DNA from 2 places in the Amycolatopsis sp. FBCC-B4732 genome. Region 2 is predicted to be linked to the other one. Evidence: riboswitches for the same ligand, from Rfam matches in the RefSeq annotation. Region 2 holds a riboswitch; the other holds the start of a gene.
What was found. Region 2 has a riboswitch for thiamine pyrophosphate ahead of thiC (phosphomethylpyrimidine synthase ThiC). Riboswitches for the same ligand answer to the same signal wherever they lie in the genome.
Positions count from the first base shown of each region.

Region 1 (7,501 bases), 630 kb from region 2:
GGGCGCTGGCGGAGGTCGTCAACGGGCGCGGTCAGAACAGCCGGAAGATGTCGCTGCGGTCGTACGTGCTGGCGGCGCGGCTGGAAGAGGTGGCGGTCGCGGCCACGCACCGGCTGCGCACCATGAGCCAGGGGCGCTACTCGTTCGTGCACTCGGACGCGGCCGGCGCGCGCGGCACCCGCGGCGGGCTCGGCATCGACGTGCTGGACGACTACTCGGGCACCATCCGCCCGGCGAAGACGCTGTCCGGTGGCGAATCCTTCCTCGCGTCGCTGGCCCTCGCGCTGGGGTTGGCCGACGTCGTCGCGGGGGAGACCGGCGGCGCGCTGCTGGACACGCTGTTCGTCGACGAGGGTTTCGGCACCCTGGACGCCGAAACGCTCGACGTCGTGATGAACATCCTCGACGAGCTCCGCGCCGGCGGCCGGGTGGTTGGGCTCGTGTCGCACGTCGAGGAGCTGCGGCAGCGCATCCCGACGCGGCTGCGGGTCCGCAAGTCCCGCACGGGCTCGACATTGGAGGTGCGCGCCGGCTGATCGCTCGGACAAGATGAAGCCATGACGGACCAGCCGCCGAACGGCCTGCCCCGCTACCGCCTGCTCACCGGCCCCGACGACGCGAAGTTCTGCCACCGCGTCAGCGAGGCACTGGAGCTCGGCTACCGCCTGCACGGCTCACCGGCCGCGACGTTCGACGGCGATCAGGTGATCGTGGCCCAGGCCCTGTTGTGGCAGGGCGAGCAGGGCTGACGCGGCTCAGCCGGCGGCTCGCTGGAGGTACCTGCCGGCGTAGGAGCACCACGGGGTCCACCGGCGCGCATGCTCCGGCAACGACTCCGGAGAGATGCCCAGTGCTTCGGCGCCGTGCCGGACCGCGGCGTCCTCGACGAGCAGGACGTCCGGGGCGCCGAGGACGCGCATCAGCACGTAGTCGGCGGTCGACGCGTCGATGCCGGGGCACGCCAGCAGCTCCGCCCGCAGGTCGGCGGCATCCCGGCCGACGTGCACGTCGAGCCGCCCCTCGGCCAGCGCGACCGCGACGGGGTGGCCGGTGGCCGCCAGCTGGGCCGTGGCTGGGAAAAGCCGCGTGACGCCCCACTCGCCGGGGATCTCCTCGCCGAGGCCGCGGAGGGGGCTAGGCGAACGGGCCGAGTCGAACGCCCTGAGCGGGCCGGGCGTTCCGGGCGAGCTGAGCTGGCCGAGCGACCCGAGCGAGTTGAGCACCCTAGGCGAGCTGAGCGGATCGGGCGCTCCGGGCGAGTTGAGCACCCCGGGTGAGCTGAGCGGACCGAGCGCCCCGGGTGCCCTGAGCGGACCGGGCACCTCGTCGCCGAGCAGGGTGCGGAGCAGCAGTTCCTCGCCGTCTACCGTGCCGGGCACCCGGATTCCCGGCGCCGCCGCCACCAGCGGGGCCAGCGCCGGGTCGGCGCCGAGCACACGCGTGACCGCCGCCGGGTCGGCGTCGAGGTCGAGCAGGCGGCGGACCCGGCTGACCGCGCTGCCGAGGTCGCGCAGGTCGGTGAGCACCAGCTCGCAGCGAACGTGGTCCGGTCGCGGCGTCAGCCGGACGACGCCGGTGCCGTGGGCGAGCCGCAGCGACCGGGCGTAGGACTCCGAAGTGACGACCTCGACCCCCGGCAACGCGTGGTCGGCGAAGAACCGAAGCAGCCCCAGAGCGTCGAACGGTGGCCGGAACGGCAGGCGCAGGCTGAGGCGCGTCCCGCTCACGTCGCCGTGGCGCCCCCGTCGTGAAGCCGCGAAGGCGCGAAGCTGCGAAGGCGTTGTCGCGAACACTTCGCGGATCGTCTCGTTGAACTGCCGCACACTCGAGAACCCCGCCGCGAACGCGACGTCGGTCAGCGGCAGCTCGGACAGCTCGATGAGCAGCCGGGCCGAGTGGGCGCGGTGCGCCCGGGCCAGGGCGAGCGGGCCCGCGCCGAGTTCGGCGGTGAGGACCCGGCCGAGCTGGCGTTCCGAATAGCCGAGCCGGCGTGCGAGGCCGGGGACGCCTTCGCGCTCCACAGTCCCGTCCGAGATCAGGCGCATCGCCCGCGCCGCGAGGTCGGCGCGGACGTTCCAGTCGGGCGAGCCGGGCACGGCGTCGGGCAGGCAGCGGCGGCAGGCGCGGAAGCCGTTGGCCTGCGCGGCCGCCGACGTCGGGAAGAAGCGGACGTTCTGCGCTTTCGGCGTCGACGCCGGGCACGACGGGCGGCAGTAGATGCCGGTGGTGCGGACGGCCATGATGAACTGGCCGTCGAAGCGCGAGTCGCGGGCGGTGACCACGCGGTAGCAGCGTTCGACGTCGCGCCAGAGCGCCGGCGCTTCGGTTGTCGTGACCATGGATTCGAGCATGCCAGCAGGTCAGCGCCGTGGCTGGCGGAAATCCGACGCGGCGTCGGGTGCGTGGGGCCCGACCGGGGCAGCCACGTAGACTGCGGGGTCGTGAGCCTCACCCTCGGTATCGTCGGCCTGCCCAACGTCGGCAAGTCCACTCTGTTCAACGCGCTGACCCGCAACGACGTGCTCGCCGCGAACTACCCGTTCGCGACGATCGAGCCGAACGTCGGCGTGGTCCCGCTGCCGGATCCCCGGCTGGACAAGCTGGCCGAGCTGCACAAGTCGGAGAAGATCGTCCCGGCGGTCGTGTCCTTCGTGGACATCGCGGGCATCGTGAAGGGCGCCTCCGAGGGTGCCGGGCTGGGCAACAAGTTCCTCGCGAACATCCGTGAGGCCAACGCGATCTGCCAGGTCATCCGCGTGTTCGACGACCCGGACGTGATCCACGTCGACGGCCGGATCGATCCGCTGAGCGACATCGAGACGATCAACACCGAGCTGATCCTGGCCGACCTGCAGACCCTCGAGAAGGCCGTCTGGCGGCTGGAGAAGGAAGCGCGGACCAAGAAGGAAGCGAAGCCCGCGCTCGAGGCCGCGCAGAAGGCGAAGGAGATCCTCGACAGCGGGCGCACGCTCTTCTCGGCTCAGAAGGACGTCGACCTCGAACTGCTTCGCGAGCACAGCCTCCTGACGACGAAGCCGTTCCTGTACGTCTTCAACGCCGACGAAGGCGTCCTCACCGACGAAGCCCGCCGCGAGGAGCTGACCAAGCTGGTCGCCCCGGCGGACGCGGTGTTCCTCGACGCGAAGGTCGAGGCGGAGCTGCTGGAACTGGACGACGAGGAGTCGGTCCGCGAGCTCCTGGAGTCGGTCGGCCAGCCGGAGCCGGGCCTCTACTCGCTGGCCCGTGCGGGCTTCCACACGCTCGGCCTGCAGACGTACCTGACGGCGGGCCCGAAGGAGTCCCGCGCCTGGACGATCCCCCAGGGCGCGACGGCCCCGCAGGCCGCAGGCGTCATCCACACGGACTTCGAGCGCGGCTTCATCAAGGCGGAAATCGTCTCCTACGACGACCTGATGACCGCCGGCTCGATGGCGGCCGCCCGCGCGGCGGGCAAGGTCCGCATGGAGGGCAAGGACTACGTCATGACCGACGGCGACGTGGTCGAGTTCCGCTTCAACGTCTGACGCACGCCTGGTGAGCAAGAACTACTGAGTGTTGCTTTCATTCGGCGCAGGGTATGCTGCGTCCAATGAAAGCTTCGCCGAGTTTGCTGCCTTTGCTGCGTTCGCGCATGCAGGGCGAGCTGCTGGCGCTGGTCCTGCTGCACCCGGAGCGCGAATACAGCATCACCGAGCTCGCCGAGGCCTGTGGTGTCACGCCGACGGCCGTGCTGCGCGAGGTCGAACGGCTCGTGGGTGGCGGCATCCTGGAAGACCGGCGAGTCGGCCGGAGCCGGCTTGTCAAAGCCCGCACGGACACCCCGCTCTACCGGCCGTTGAGCGAGGTCATCGCGGTCACCTTCGGGCCGCTGCCGCTGCTCGCCGAGGCTTTGTCGGGTCTGACGGGTGTGCACGAGGCCTACATCTACGGGTCCTGGGCCGCGCGCTACCGCGGCGAACCGGGCCCGCCGCCCGGGGACGTCGACGTGCTCGTCGTCGGTTCGCCTGACCCGGACGTGCTCTTCGACCTGGCTGAAGGCGTGTCGCGCCGGCTGGGCCGTGAGGTCAACGTCCACCGGATCTCGCCGGCCTCGTGGGCGGCAGGCAGCACGGATCCGTTTCTCGTCAGCGTGCGTGAGCGTCCGCTGGTCCCGTTGTCCCTCGACCAGGAGCCATCCCGATGACCCCGTGGAACCAAGGGCGCGCCACGATCGACGCGCTCATCGCGCGCGGTTCCCTCGAACACGTCCCGGCTTCACGGGAAGCCGCGGAAGGGGAGCTCGCCAGGGCTCGTACCCACGTCGGTTCGGCGCGGCAGCTGCTGAACTCGGATCCGGAAGGCGCCTACACGCTGGCGTACGACGGCGCCCGCCGGGCTTTGGCGGCCATCCTGCAGAACCAGGGCCTGCGTGCGACGAGCCGCGGTGGCCACATCGCCGTCTACGAAGCGGTTCTCGCGCAGCTCGATCCGCCGCTGGGGCCGCTTCTGCGTCCCTTCAACCGGATGCGGGTTCGGCGCAACGAAGTCGCCTACCGTTCTTCCGTGGCACCTTCGGTGACTGCTGAAGATGTGACAGCCGACGTGGCGAAGGTCGAGGACCTCATCGGGGTCGCGGAGAAGGCGATCCCGAACATGTCCCGCTACTGATGGTGAGCCGCCCGCTCACGCGGAACGAGCGCGAGACCCTGGAAGTCCTTCTCGCGGGGGACTTCCCGGGCGCCGCTGAACTGCGGGTGCAGGCCGCCACCGCGAAGGTGAGCGGCCGCTGCGGTTGCGGGTGCCCGACCGTCGATCTCGAAGTCGATGCGGACGCGCCCACGTTCGAGGTCGCCGAGCGGGTGGCGGTCGAAGCCGACGTGCCGGGCGGCGGGCTCATCGTGTTCGTCGACGAAGGCCGGTTGTCGGCGCTCGAATACTGGACTGTCGAGGACGAGCCACCGGCCGCGTTTCCGGCACCGGAAGAGATCCGTTGAGAACGCCGCCGCTCGAGAAGTCAGAGCGGCGGCGTGGTCGAACTCAGCCGAGCAGGCCCATCAGGGCGATGGTGATCAGCACCACCGCGGGGGCGAGGGCGTTGATCCAGGCGCGCTGCGCGGAGGTGAGGGTGGCGGTGCTGTTCATGGCGTTTCCTAGGGCCGAAAACCGATGCTTCCGCCCTGCTCAGCGCGCTGATCTTGCGCTTCGTTAGCGGCTGTGATCGAACTCACCGGCATCCGGGTGACGGCGGCCCTTGGCGGTGAACCAGAGCACACCGCCGGCTGCCGCCACCATCGTCGCGAATGCTGCTGTGCCGACCACGATGGCCTGGGTCATGTCCGTCTCTCCTAGCAAAAGTCGTTTACCGAGAGACGTCGAACCGGCAAAAAAGTGCACTCAGAGTAACCAGGATCACAACGCCGAAAGCACCGAGTCGATCTCGGCCGCCAGGGAGAAGTCCTTCGCCGTCAGGCCGCCCGCCGAGTGCGTGCTGAGGCGGAACGTCAAGGTGCGCCAGCGGATGTCGATGTCCGGGTGGTGGTCGGCCGCCTCCGCCAGCACGGCCACGCGGTCCACCACCTCGATCGCCTGGGAGAACGAAGCCAGCTCCACCTCCCGGGAGATCACCGCTCCGGTACGCGTCCAGTTCGCGCCCAGTCGTCCGTCGGCCTCGGAGTCGCTCAAGATTTCCGTCATGTCTCCATGGTCGTCCGTCCTGGACTACGCTGCACGGTTGCCACGGGAGTCCGGTCAGCCGGGCTGAGAGGCGGGTCACCCCGCGACCGTTCGCACCTGACCGGATCATGCCGGCGAAGGGAGGGCTTCCTCTCCTCGTCCGGCGAAGTGCAGGAGGGGTAGATGAAACGCAGGGCTGTTCGCGCCGCGACGGCCATCGCCGTCGTCAGCGTCGTCGCCGCGGGGTGCTCGCTGTCGGACGGCGACGGTGGCACGCAGCAGACGCCCACCGTCACCCTCGTGACGCACGACTCCTTCCTGGCGCCGCAGGAGGTGCTCGACGCCTTCCAGAAGCAGTCGGGCATCAAGATTTCCGTGCTCAAGCAGGGCGACGCCGGATCGCTGACCAACAAGCTCGTGCTGACCAAGGCGAACCCGGTCGGCGACGTCGCGTACGGCGTCGACTCGACCTTCGCCTCGCGCGCGCTCAAGGAAGGCGTATTCGAGCCCTACACCAGCCCGGAAGCCGACCGCGGGCCGCAGCGCTACGCCGTCGATCCCGAGCACCGGCTCTCCGCCGTCGACGTCGGGGACGTCTGCGTCAACGTCGACACGAACTACTTCGCCACCAAGGGCATCCCGGCGCCGTCGAGCTACGACGACCTGGCCGACCCGAAGTACAAGGACCTCCTCGTCGCCGAGGACCCGGCCACGGCGTCGCCCGGGCTCGCGTTCCTCCTCGGCACCATCGCGAAGTACGGCGAGTCCGGCTGGCAGGGCTACTGGACGAAGCTGAAGGCCAACGGCCTCAAGGTGGTCAGCGGCTGGGAAGAGGCCTACACCAAGGACTTCTCCGGCTCCGCGGGCAAGGGGCCGCGGCCGATCGTCGTCTCGTACGCGTCTTCGCCGGCCGCCGAAGTCGGCGACGACGGCAAGCCGCGCACCAAGGCGCTGCTCGACACCTGCTACCGCCAGGTCGAGTACGCCGGCGTGCTGGCCGGCGGCAAGCAGACCGAAAGCGCGCGCAAGGTCGTCGACTTCCTTTTGTCGCAGCAGTTCCAGGCGACCGTCGCGGCCAACATGTACGTCTACCCGGCGCGCCAGGGCGTCGACCTGCCCGCGGGCTGGGCGCAGGTCGCGCCGCTGCAGCAGAAGCCGCAAGCGCTGACGGCGGACCAGGTGCAGGCCGGCCGGGAGAAGTGGATCGGCGAATGGCGCACGCTCGTGCAGTGACAGTGACACCCGAGGCTCCGCCCCGGGCCGGGGGCTCCGCCACCCGGAGCCCCCGCAAAGCAGCGGGGGCCCCGCCGAGAACCGCCCGCGGGCTCGGCCTGGCGCTGCTGGGGCTGGCCCCGATCGGGTTCCTGGTGGTCTTCTTCGCCTGGCCCGTGCTGGCGATCGTCGGGCGCGGGTTCGCCGAGGGCGGGCTCGACGTCGTCCTCGGCGACGCGCGGACCTGGCAGCTGGCCGGCTTCACCGTGGCGAGCGCGGCGGCGTCGACGGTGGTCGCCGTGGTCGCCGGGCTGCCGGTGGCGTTCCTGCTGGCCCGGGTGGAACTGCCCGGCGTCGGCCTGGCGCGGACCCTGGTGCTGGTGCCGTTCGTGCTGCCCACGGTCGTCGTCGGGCTGGCGTTCCGGGCGCTCTGGCCGGACGGCGGCGTGCTGCCGATCGTGCTGGCCAACGCCTTCTTCAACGTCGCGGTCGTCGCGCGCACGGTCGCCGGGCTGTGGGCGCGGCTCGATCCGCGGACGACCGACGCCGCCCGCGCGCTCGGCGCGTCCCCGTGGCGGGCTTTCCGCTCGGTGACGCTGCCCGCGCTGGCCCCGGCGGTCGCGTCCGCCGCGGCCGT
Region 1 is NZ_CP095376.1:9,641,833-9,649,333, forward strand. It holds gene MUY14_RS44025 (AAA family ATPase) at 1-536, shown strand, start outside; gene MUY14_RS44030 (DUF1737 domain-containing protein) at 558-749, shown strand; gene MUY14_RS44035 (DNA-3-methyladenine glycosylase 2 family protein) at 756-2,339, opposite strand; gene ychF (redox-regulated ATPase YchF) at 2,442-3,524, shown strand; gene MUY14_RS44045 (ArsR family transcriptional regulator) at 3,590-4,183, shown strand; gene MUY14_RS44050 (hypothetical protein) at 4,180-4,647, shown strand; gene MUY14_RS44055 (hypothetical protein) at 4,647-4,973, shown strand; gene MUY14_RS47060 (hypothetical protein) at 5,185-5,313, opposite strand; gene MUY14_RS44060 (4a-hydroxytetrahydrobiopterin dehydratase) at 5,389-5,673, opposite strand; TPP riboswitch at 5,706-5,813, shown strand; gene MUY14_RS44065 (thiamine ABC transporter substrate binding subunit) at 5,836-6,885, shown strand; gene MUY14_RS44070 (iron ABC transporter permease) at 6,999-7,501, shown strand, end outside.
Region 1: another riboswitch for thiamine pyrophosphate. It lies ahead of MUY14_RS44065 (thiamine ABC transporter substrate binding subunit); the one in region 2 lies ahead of thiC (phosphomethylpyrimidine synthase ThiC).

Region 2 (7,501 bases):
GCGGCCAGCGTCAGCATCGACGCCTTGTAGAGGTCGCGCTCGGCGTCGGTCTTCAGCGACGACGGCGGCTTGCTCACCCCGCGCAGGTACTGCTCCCAGCCGCGGTCGTACGCGCGCGTGACGTCGCGGACGCCGCGGCGCTGCGACGCCTGCGCGCTGCCGAGCGCGTCCGGCGCCTTCGCGCCCATGCCGAGCGCGAGGGTGACGTGCCGGTTCCGGAGCCCGTCGGCGCTCGTCTGCCCGGTCAGCACGACGTTGCCCTTCGCGGCGGTGTCGTAGCTCTTCAGCTTGAAGGTCTTCGTGAGCTGCGTGGTGCCGTCGGAATTGCCGGCGTAGCCGACGCTGGTCTTCGTGAACGCGGGCTTCGCGGTGAGCGCGGCGGCGTTCGCGGCATCCTGCGCGGTGAGCACGTCGCCCTTGCGCGCGGCCGAGTCGTCGGAGCCGTCGTTGGTGAGGTCCGGGTCGGCGATCGCGTAGAGCTGGTAGGGCCGCCCGGTGAGCGACTGGAAGTCGACGTCCACCAGCACGGTCGTGGCGGCCGGGTCGGTGACGTAGGTCTTGCGGAGGCGCCAGCGGTGCTGGTCGTCGGTGATGGTCTGCTCGTAGGTCAGGCTGTCGTCGTCGGTCCGCCGGACCTGCTGCGACTTCGCCGCGTGGTCGAGGTCGGCGAAGCTGCGGCCGTCGGTGACGACGAAGTTCAGCGAGCGGACGCTGGGCGTCGACAGGTCCGGGTAGTAGACCTCGGACAGCTGCCCGCCCTGGAGGGTGAACCAGACGTTGCTCGAGCGGTCGTGAGCGGTGCCGAAGCCGGTCTTGTTCGCGGGCAGCCAGCTGGGATGGGCGCCCGGGGCGCCGGGAGCATCCCCCTGGGCCGCCGCGATCCCCGGGATCAGACCGGTGACCAGCAGCCCGGCGAGGGCGCCGAACATGAGTTTGCGCATATCAACCCCACAGAAGATCGCTTCTGCACCGTTACAGAAGCGCTTGGGGAGTCTGCCCGCCGGATCTTCACCGGCGCGTGGTCCGATCCGGTGAACCACTGACCGTCACTGGTCCGGTCGGCGGTTCACGACCAGCGAACGGACTTCACGGCCTCGAAAGCGCACACTTGTTGTAGGTGCAACGGTGTAATCGAGGTGGAAACGTGGACGACGCGATGGACGCCTACTCGCGCGCGGTGAGCACGGTCGCCAGGACCGTGACCCCGCACGTCGCCGGGGTGCAGCTCGAGCGCGGGAGCGGGTCCGCGGTCGTCTTCGCCGAGGACGGCCACCTGCTCACCAACGCCCACGTCGTCAGCGACCACCGGCGCGGGGTCGCCACCTTCGCCGACGGCAGCGAGGTGCCCTTCGACGTCGTCGGCGCCGATCCGCTGTCCGACCTCGCCGTCCTGCGGGCGCGCGGGGAGACGCCGCCGGCCGCCACGCTCGGGGACGCCGACCGGCTGGTCGTCGGGCAGCTCGTCGTCGCCGTGGGGAACCCGCTCGGGTTCGCCGGGACGGTCACCGCCGGGGTGGTCAGCGCGCTCGGCCGGGCGCTGCCGGTGCGACAGGGGCGCACCACCCGCGTGATCGAAGACGTCATCCAGACCGACGCGGCGCTCAACCCCGGCAACTCCGGCGGCGCGCTCGCCGATTCGGCCGGCCGGGTCGTCGGCGTCAACACCGCCGTCGCCGGCGTCGGGCTCGGGCTCGCGGTGCCGATCAACGCGACGACGCGGCGGATCATCGACACGCTCGTCGTCGAAGGCCGGGTGCGGCGCGCGTACCTCGGCATCGTCGGCGTGCCCGCGCCGCTGCCGGACGACGTCGCCGGGCGCACCGGGCAGAGCGCCGGGCTGCGGGTGCGCGAAGTCGTTTCCGGCGGGCCCGCGGACCAGGCCGGCCTCAAGGCGGGCGACCTCGTGCTGACCGTCGGGCGCACCCGGGTGTCGGACGCCCAGGGCATCCAGCGCCGGCTCTTCGCGGAAGTGATCGGCACCGCACTGCCGATCACCGTGCTGCGCAACGGAGCCATGGTCGACGTCTACGCCACTCCGGCCGAGTTGGCCGGGTGACTTGAGTATCGTGCCCCGGCGTGGCATGGTCGGTGGCACAACACCAACGCGGGAGCTCGCGCCATGGCGGGCTGAGAGGGTGACTTGCGTTTCGCAGGCGTCACCGACCGCATGAACCTGACCGGGTAATGCCGGCGTAGGGAGTGAAAGTCGTTGACGACGCTGGAAAACAAGGACGTCTCCGTCACCACGGGTCCGATCACCGGCTCGCACAAAGTCTTCCACCAGACGGAATCCGGACTGCGCGTTCCCGCGCGCCGGATCGACCTCTCCAACGGCGAACACTTCGACGTCTACGACACTTCCGGCCCGTACACGGACCCGGAAGCGTCGATCGACGTCCACAGTGGACTGCACCGGCTGCGTGCCGGCTGGGCCGACGGGCGTGAGCACAACACCCAGCTCGGCTGGGCCAAGCAGGGCGTGATCACCCGCGAGATGGAGTACATCGCCGCGCGGGAACGGGTTTCCCCCGAGTTCGTGCGCGCCGAGGTCGCGAGCGGCCGCGCGGTGATCCCGGCCAACCGGAAGCACCCCGAGTCCGAGCCGATGATCATCGGCAAGAACTTCCTGGTGAAGATCAACGCCAACATGGGCAACTCGGCCGTCTGGTCGTCGGTCGAGGAAGAGGTCGACAAGATGGTGTGGGCGACCCGCTGGGGCGCCGACACGATCATGGACCTCTCCACCGGCAAGCGGATCCACGAGACGCGGGAGTGGATCATCCGCAACTCGCCGGTCCCGGTCGGTACCGTGCCGATCTACCAGGCGCTCGAAAAGGTCAACGGGGAGCCCGAAAAGCTGTCGTGGGAGGTGTACCGCGACACGATCGTCGAGCAGTGCGAACAGGGCGTCGACTACGTCACCGTGCACGCCGGCGTGCTGCTGCGCTACATCCCGCTGACCGCGCGGCGCGTCACCGGCATCGTCAGCCGCGGCGGCTCGATCATGGCCGCGTGGTGCCTCGCGCACCACCAAGAGTCCTTTTTGTACACGCACTTCGAGGAGCTCTGCGAGCTCCTGCGCCAATACGACGTCACGTTCTCCCTGGGCGACGGCCTGCGCCCGGGCTCGATCGCCGACGCCAACGACCGCGCGCAGTTCGCCGAGCTGGAAACCCTCGGCGAGCTGACGCACATCGCGCGCTCGCACGACGTCCAGGTGATGATCGAAGGCCCCGGCCACGTGCCGATGCACAAGATCAAGGAAAACGTGGAGCTCGAAGAGAAGCTCTGCGGCGAGGCGCCGTTCTACACGCTCGGTCCACTCGCGACGGACATCGCGCCGGGGTACGACCACATCACCTCGGCCATCGGCGCGGCCCAGATCGGCTGGTACGGCACGGCGATGCTCTGCTACGTCACGCCGAAGGAGCACCTCGGCCTGCCGAACCGCGACGACGTCAAGACCGGCGTGATCACGTACAAGATCGCCGCGCACGCCGCGGACCTCGCCAAGGGGCACCCGTACGCGCAGGAGTGGGACGACGAGCTGTCGAAGGCGCGCTTCGAGTTCCGCTGGCACGACCAGTTCAACCTCTCGCTCGACCCCGACACCGCACGCTCGTTCCACGACGAGACGCTGCCCGCCGAGCCGGCCAAGACCGCGCACTTCTGCTCGATGTGCGGCCCGAAGTTCTGCTCGATGCGGATCACGCAGGACGTCCGCAAGTACGCCGAAGAGCACGGTCTGTCCACTGTGGAGGCCATCGAGGCCGGCATGGCGGAGAAGTCGGCGGAGTTCGGCGAGCAGGGCAACAAGGTCTACCTGCCCGTGGTGCAGCAGTGACACCGCCCACCGCCCTCACCATCGCCGGATCGGACTCCGGCGGTGGTGCGGGCATCCAGGCCGACCTGCGCACGTTCTTCGCCAACGGCGTGCACGGGCTGGTCGCTTTGACGGCGGTCACCGTGCAGAACTCGCTGGGCGTGCAGGGTTTCACCGAGATCCCGGCCGACGTGGTGACGGCGCAGATCAAGGCGGTGGCGTCCGACATGGGCGTCGACGCGGCGAAGACGGGCATGCTCGCCACCGCGGAGATCATCCGCTCGGTGGCGAAGACCCTGGACGAACTCGGGATGGACTTCCCCCTGGTCGTCGACCCGGTGGCGGCGTCGATGACGGGGCACGCCCTCCTGCGCGAAGACGCGCTGGAGGCGATCCGCACCGAGTTGTTCCCCCGCGCCACGCTGATCACGCCGAACCTGGACGAAGTCCGCCTCCTGACCGGGGTCTCGGTCGTGGACGCGGCCACCCAGCGCGCGGCGGCGGAGGCGTTGCTGGAGTTCGGCTCCCGCTGGGTCCTGGTCAAGGGCGGCCACATGCAGGGCACGGAGGACTGCGTGGACCTGCTTTCCGACGGCCGCGAGTTCCGGGAACTGAGCGGGCCGAGGTACCTCACGGAGAACACCCACGGCGGCGGCGACACCCTGGCGTCGGCGATCACGGCGTCCCTGGCGAAGGGCGCTTCGGTCCCGGACGCGGTGGCGGCGGGGAAGAAGTTCATCGAGCGCTGCGTCGCGGAGTCCTACCCGCTGGGCGCGGGCGTGGGCCCGGTGTCGCCGTTCTGGGTGCTGGATCGCTGAAGCCGCTTCTTCGCGGTGACGGCGCCCGGCGGCACCGGCCGGTACTCCACGCTGATCACCTCGATCCGGTCCCCGGGGATGATGACCCGGCGGTAGGAGTCCGGCAGCGGCCGGAGCGGGCTGTCGGCGTCCGGCTTGGCGGCCAGGGGTTTGGTGAGCAGCAGTTCGCGATCACCCATCGGCAGATCGGCCGTGAAGTTCTCGACCTGCCCGGTGTACACCAGCCCGCCGGCCAGCCGGACCCGGGCGAACACCGCGTGCCCGGCCGGCACGCCGTGCCGGAAGGCCTTGCCCCAGAGGCTGATGACGCGGATCGTCTCCCCGTGGCGCCGGGCCAGCCACTTGTGCAGCCCGAACGCCAGCGCGTGGGAGGTCGCGGCCGCCACGACGAGCGTCAGCACCACCGCGCCGTAGTGGTCCGCCAGGTAGGCGTTCCCGCCGAGGATCAGGGCCCTGGGGTCGAAGAACAGCCGGGGGAAGAGCCACTGCGCCGTCTGCAGGAGCACGACGGTGACCAGGGTGAACCCCAAGCTGCCCAGCGCGACCCGGCCGATCTCGCGGAACGCCGATTCGGCCACCGCCACCCGGCGGCGCGCGCCCAGCAGGTCGAAGAACAACCCGGGCGCGACGACGAGCAGGAACAGCACGGCCGCGAGCCACGTGCCGGGGATCATCCGGGGTAGTCGGCCGGGTGCTGGTCACCATCGCCCGGGGAATCGTCGTCCGCCGCGTCGTCCGGCGACGGCTCGGCGCCCGACGAGATCACGTAAGGAGGTTCATCGGTTAAGTGCCTCCAGTCGTCCATCCTCCACCGGGACAACCAATCGGTCATGTCCGGCCACCTTCCACGACGGGGTTCGCCACCCGGGCCTCCCTGGAGTCGCGGGACCGGCGACGGCCGTTACCGGGCGGCCGTCAGCGGACCGGCTGCAGCTCCCGGCCGTCGTACTCCTCGCGCGACGAACGGATGCGGTCGAAGTTCGCCTGCGACCACGTGCTCAGCGCGACCAGGTGCGCGCCCACCTCCGCGCCCATCTCCGTCAGCGCGTACTCCACCGTCGGCGGCGTCGTCGGGTACACCGTGCGGGTCAGGAAGCCGTCGCGCTCGAGCTGGCGGAGGTTCTGGGTCAGCATCTTCTGGCTGATGCCGTCCACGGCCCGGCGCAGCTCGCCGAAGCGGTGCGGGCCGCGGGACAGCGCGCCCAGCACCAGGGCCGTCCACTTGTTGGCCAGCAGGTCCAGCACGTCCCGGCAGGGACAGCTCCGGAGGTAGACGTCCCAGGGTCCGTCCTGTTCACAGGTGGTTTCCATCAGGTACCTACTTTACGGATAAGTGCCTTCTAGCGAAAAGTGCCTACCCGTCCGAGTATAGGAGGCGACCTCGAACCGAAGGAGTGGAGCAATGCGCATCGTGACCCAGGAGACCCTCGGCGGGCCGGAGGTGCTCCGCGTCACCGAAGCACCGCGCCCGGAACCCGGGCCGACGGAGGTCCTGGTGCGGGTGCGGGCCGCCGGGATCAACCCCGTCGACTGGAAGGTGCGGGCCGGCGGCGGGTTCCTCGGCGAGCCGCCGTTCACCGTCGGGTGGGACGTCGCCGGCGTCGTCGAAGCGGCCGGTTTCGGCGCCACCGGCGTCCGGGAAGGCGACGAAGTCCTCGGCATGCCGTGGTTCCCGCGCCCGGGCAACGCGTACGCGGAGTACGTCACCGCGCCGTCGCGGCACTTCGTGCGCAAGCCCGCCGGGCTGTCGTTCGCCGAGGCCGCCGCGCTGCCGCTGGCCGGGCTGACCGCCTGGCAGGGCCTGGTCGACGTCGCGGACGTCCGGAAAGGACAGCGGGTGTTCGTCGACGCCGCCGCCGGTGGGGTCGGGCACCTCGCCGTGCAGATCGCCAAGGCGCGCGGCGCGCACGTCATCGGCACGGCCAGCGCCGGCAAGCACGACCTGCTGCGCGAACTCGGCGTCGACGAACCGATCGACTACCACGACGAGAACGCCACGGCGTCCGATGTGGACGTCTACTTCGGACTCGTCGGCGAGGACAGCGACCTGCGCTGGCTCCCCGCGATCAAGGCGGGTGGCCTGCTGATCGGCGTCCCCAGCGGCGTCGCGGACCGCGTCGAAAAGGCTGCCGCGGCACGGGAAGTCCGCACGAGCCGGATCCTCGTCGAGCCGGACCGCGGCGGGCTGACCGGCCTCGTCGAGCTCATCGAGGCCGGCCAGCTGAAGGTCCGCGTCGAACAGACCTTCCCGCTGGAAGACGTCGCCAAGGCGCACGAGCTCGGCGAATCCGGGCGGGTGTCCGGGAAGCTCGTGCTGACCCTCTAACCCCGGGCGACCACCTGCGGCAGCACCGTCGTGAGCCCGGTCCAGTCCGCGGTGACGACCGACGCGTGCTGCTTCGCCAGGTCGGCGACGCGCTGGTTGGCCTGCTCGACCGTCGGGTTGTGGGCGTCGATGGCCGGCGCGACGTTCTGCGCGTCGGTCATCACGACGTAGTAGTGGTTCGCGTCGTACCACCACGGCCCGGTCTGCGTGACCCACGCGTTCGCGTCGCCGTCGAACACCACGAACCACGGCTTGAGGTCGGCGGTGTACTTGTCCCGCGGGTCACCGCCGGCCGCGCCGTGCACGGTCGGGAAGATGTTCGCCTCGCCGAGCTTGCCGGCGTTCTTGAGCCCGACCAGGTACCGCGCGTATTCGACGTCGGTCTTCAGCGTGTCGGTCGGGTTCCCCTCCTCGACCGTGCCCGGGATGATCTCGGTGATCACCCGGCCCCGCAACGCGTCCACCGACGGCCAGTTGTCCGCCTTGGCCGCGTCGTCGAGCGTGCCGTAGCCGCCCAGCAGCTCGGCCGGGCGG
Region 2 is NZ_CP095376.1:9,008,658-9,016,158, reverse strand. It holds gene MUY14_RS40890 (glycoside hydrolase family 15 protein) at 1-941, opposite strand, end outside; gene MUY14_RS40885 (S1C family serine protease) at 1,145-2,056, shown strand; TPP riboswitch at 2,095-2,216, shown strand; gene thiC (phosphomethylpyrimidine synthase ThiC) at 2,210-3,844, shown strand; gene thiD (bifunctional hydroxymethylpyrimidine kinase/phosphomethylpyrimidine kinase) at 3,841-4,641, shown strand; gene MUY14_RS40870 (DUF6338 family protein) at 4,584-5,315, opposite strand; gene MUY14_RS40865 (helix-turn-helix domain-containing protein) at 5,557-5,952, opposite strand; gene MUY14_RS40860 (NADP-dependent oxidoreductase) at 6,044-6,967, shown strand; gene MUY14_RS40855 (phosphatidylinositol-specific phospholipase C domain-containing protein) at 6,964-7,501, opposite strand, start outside.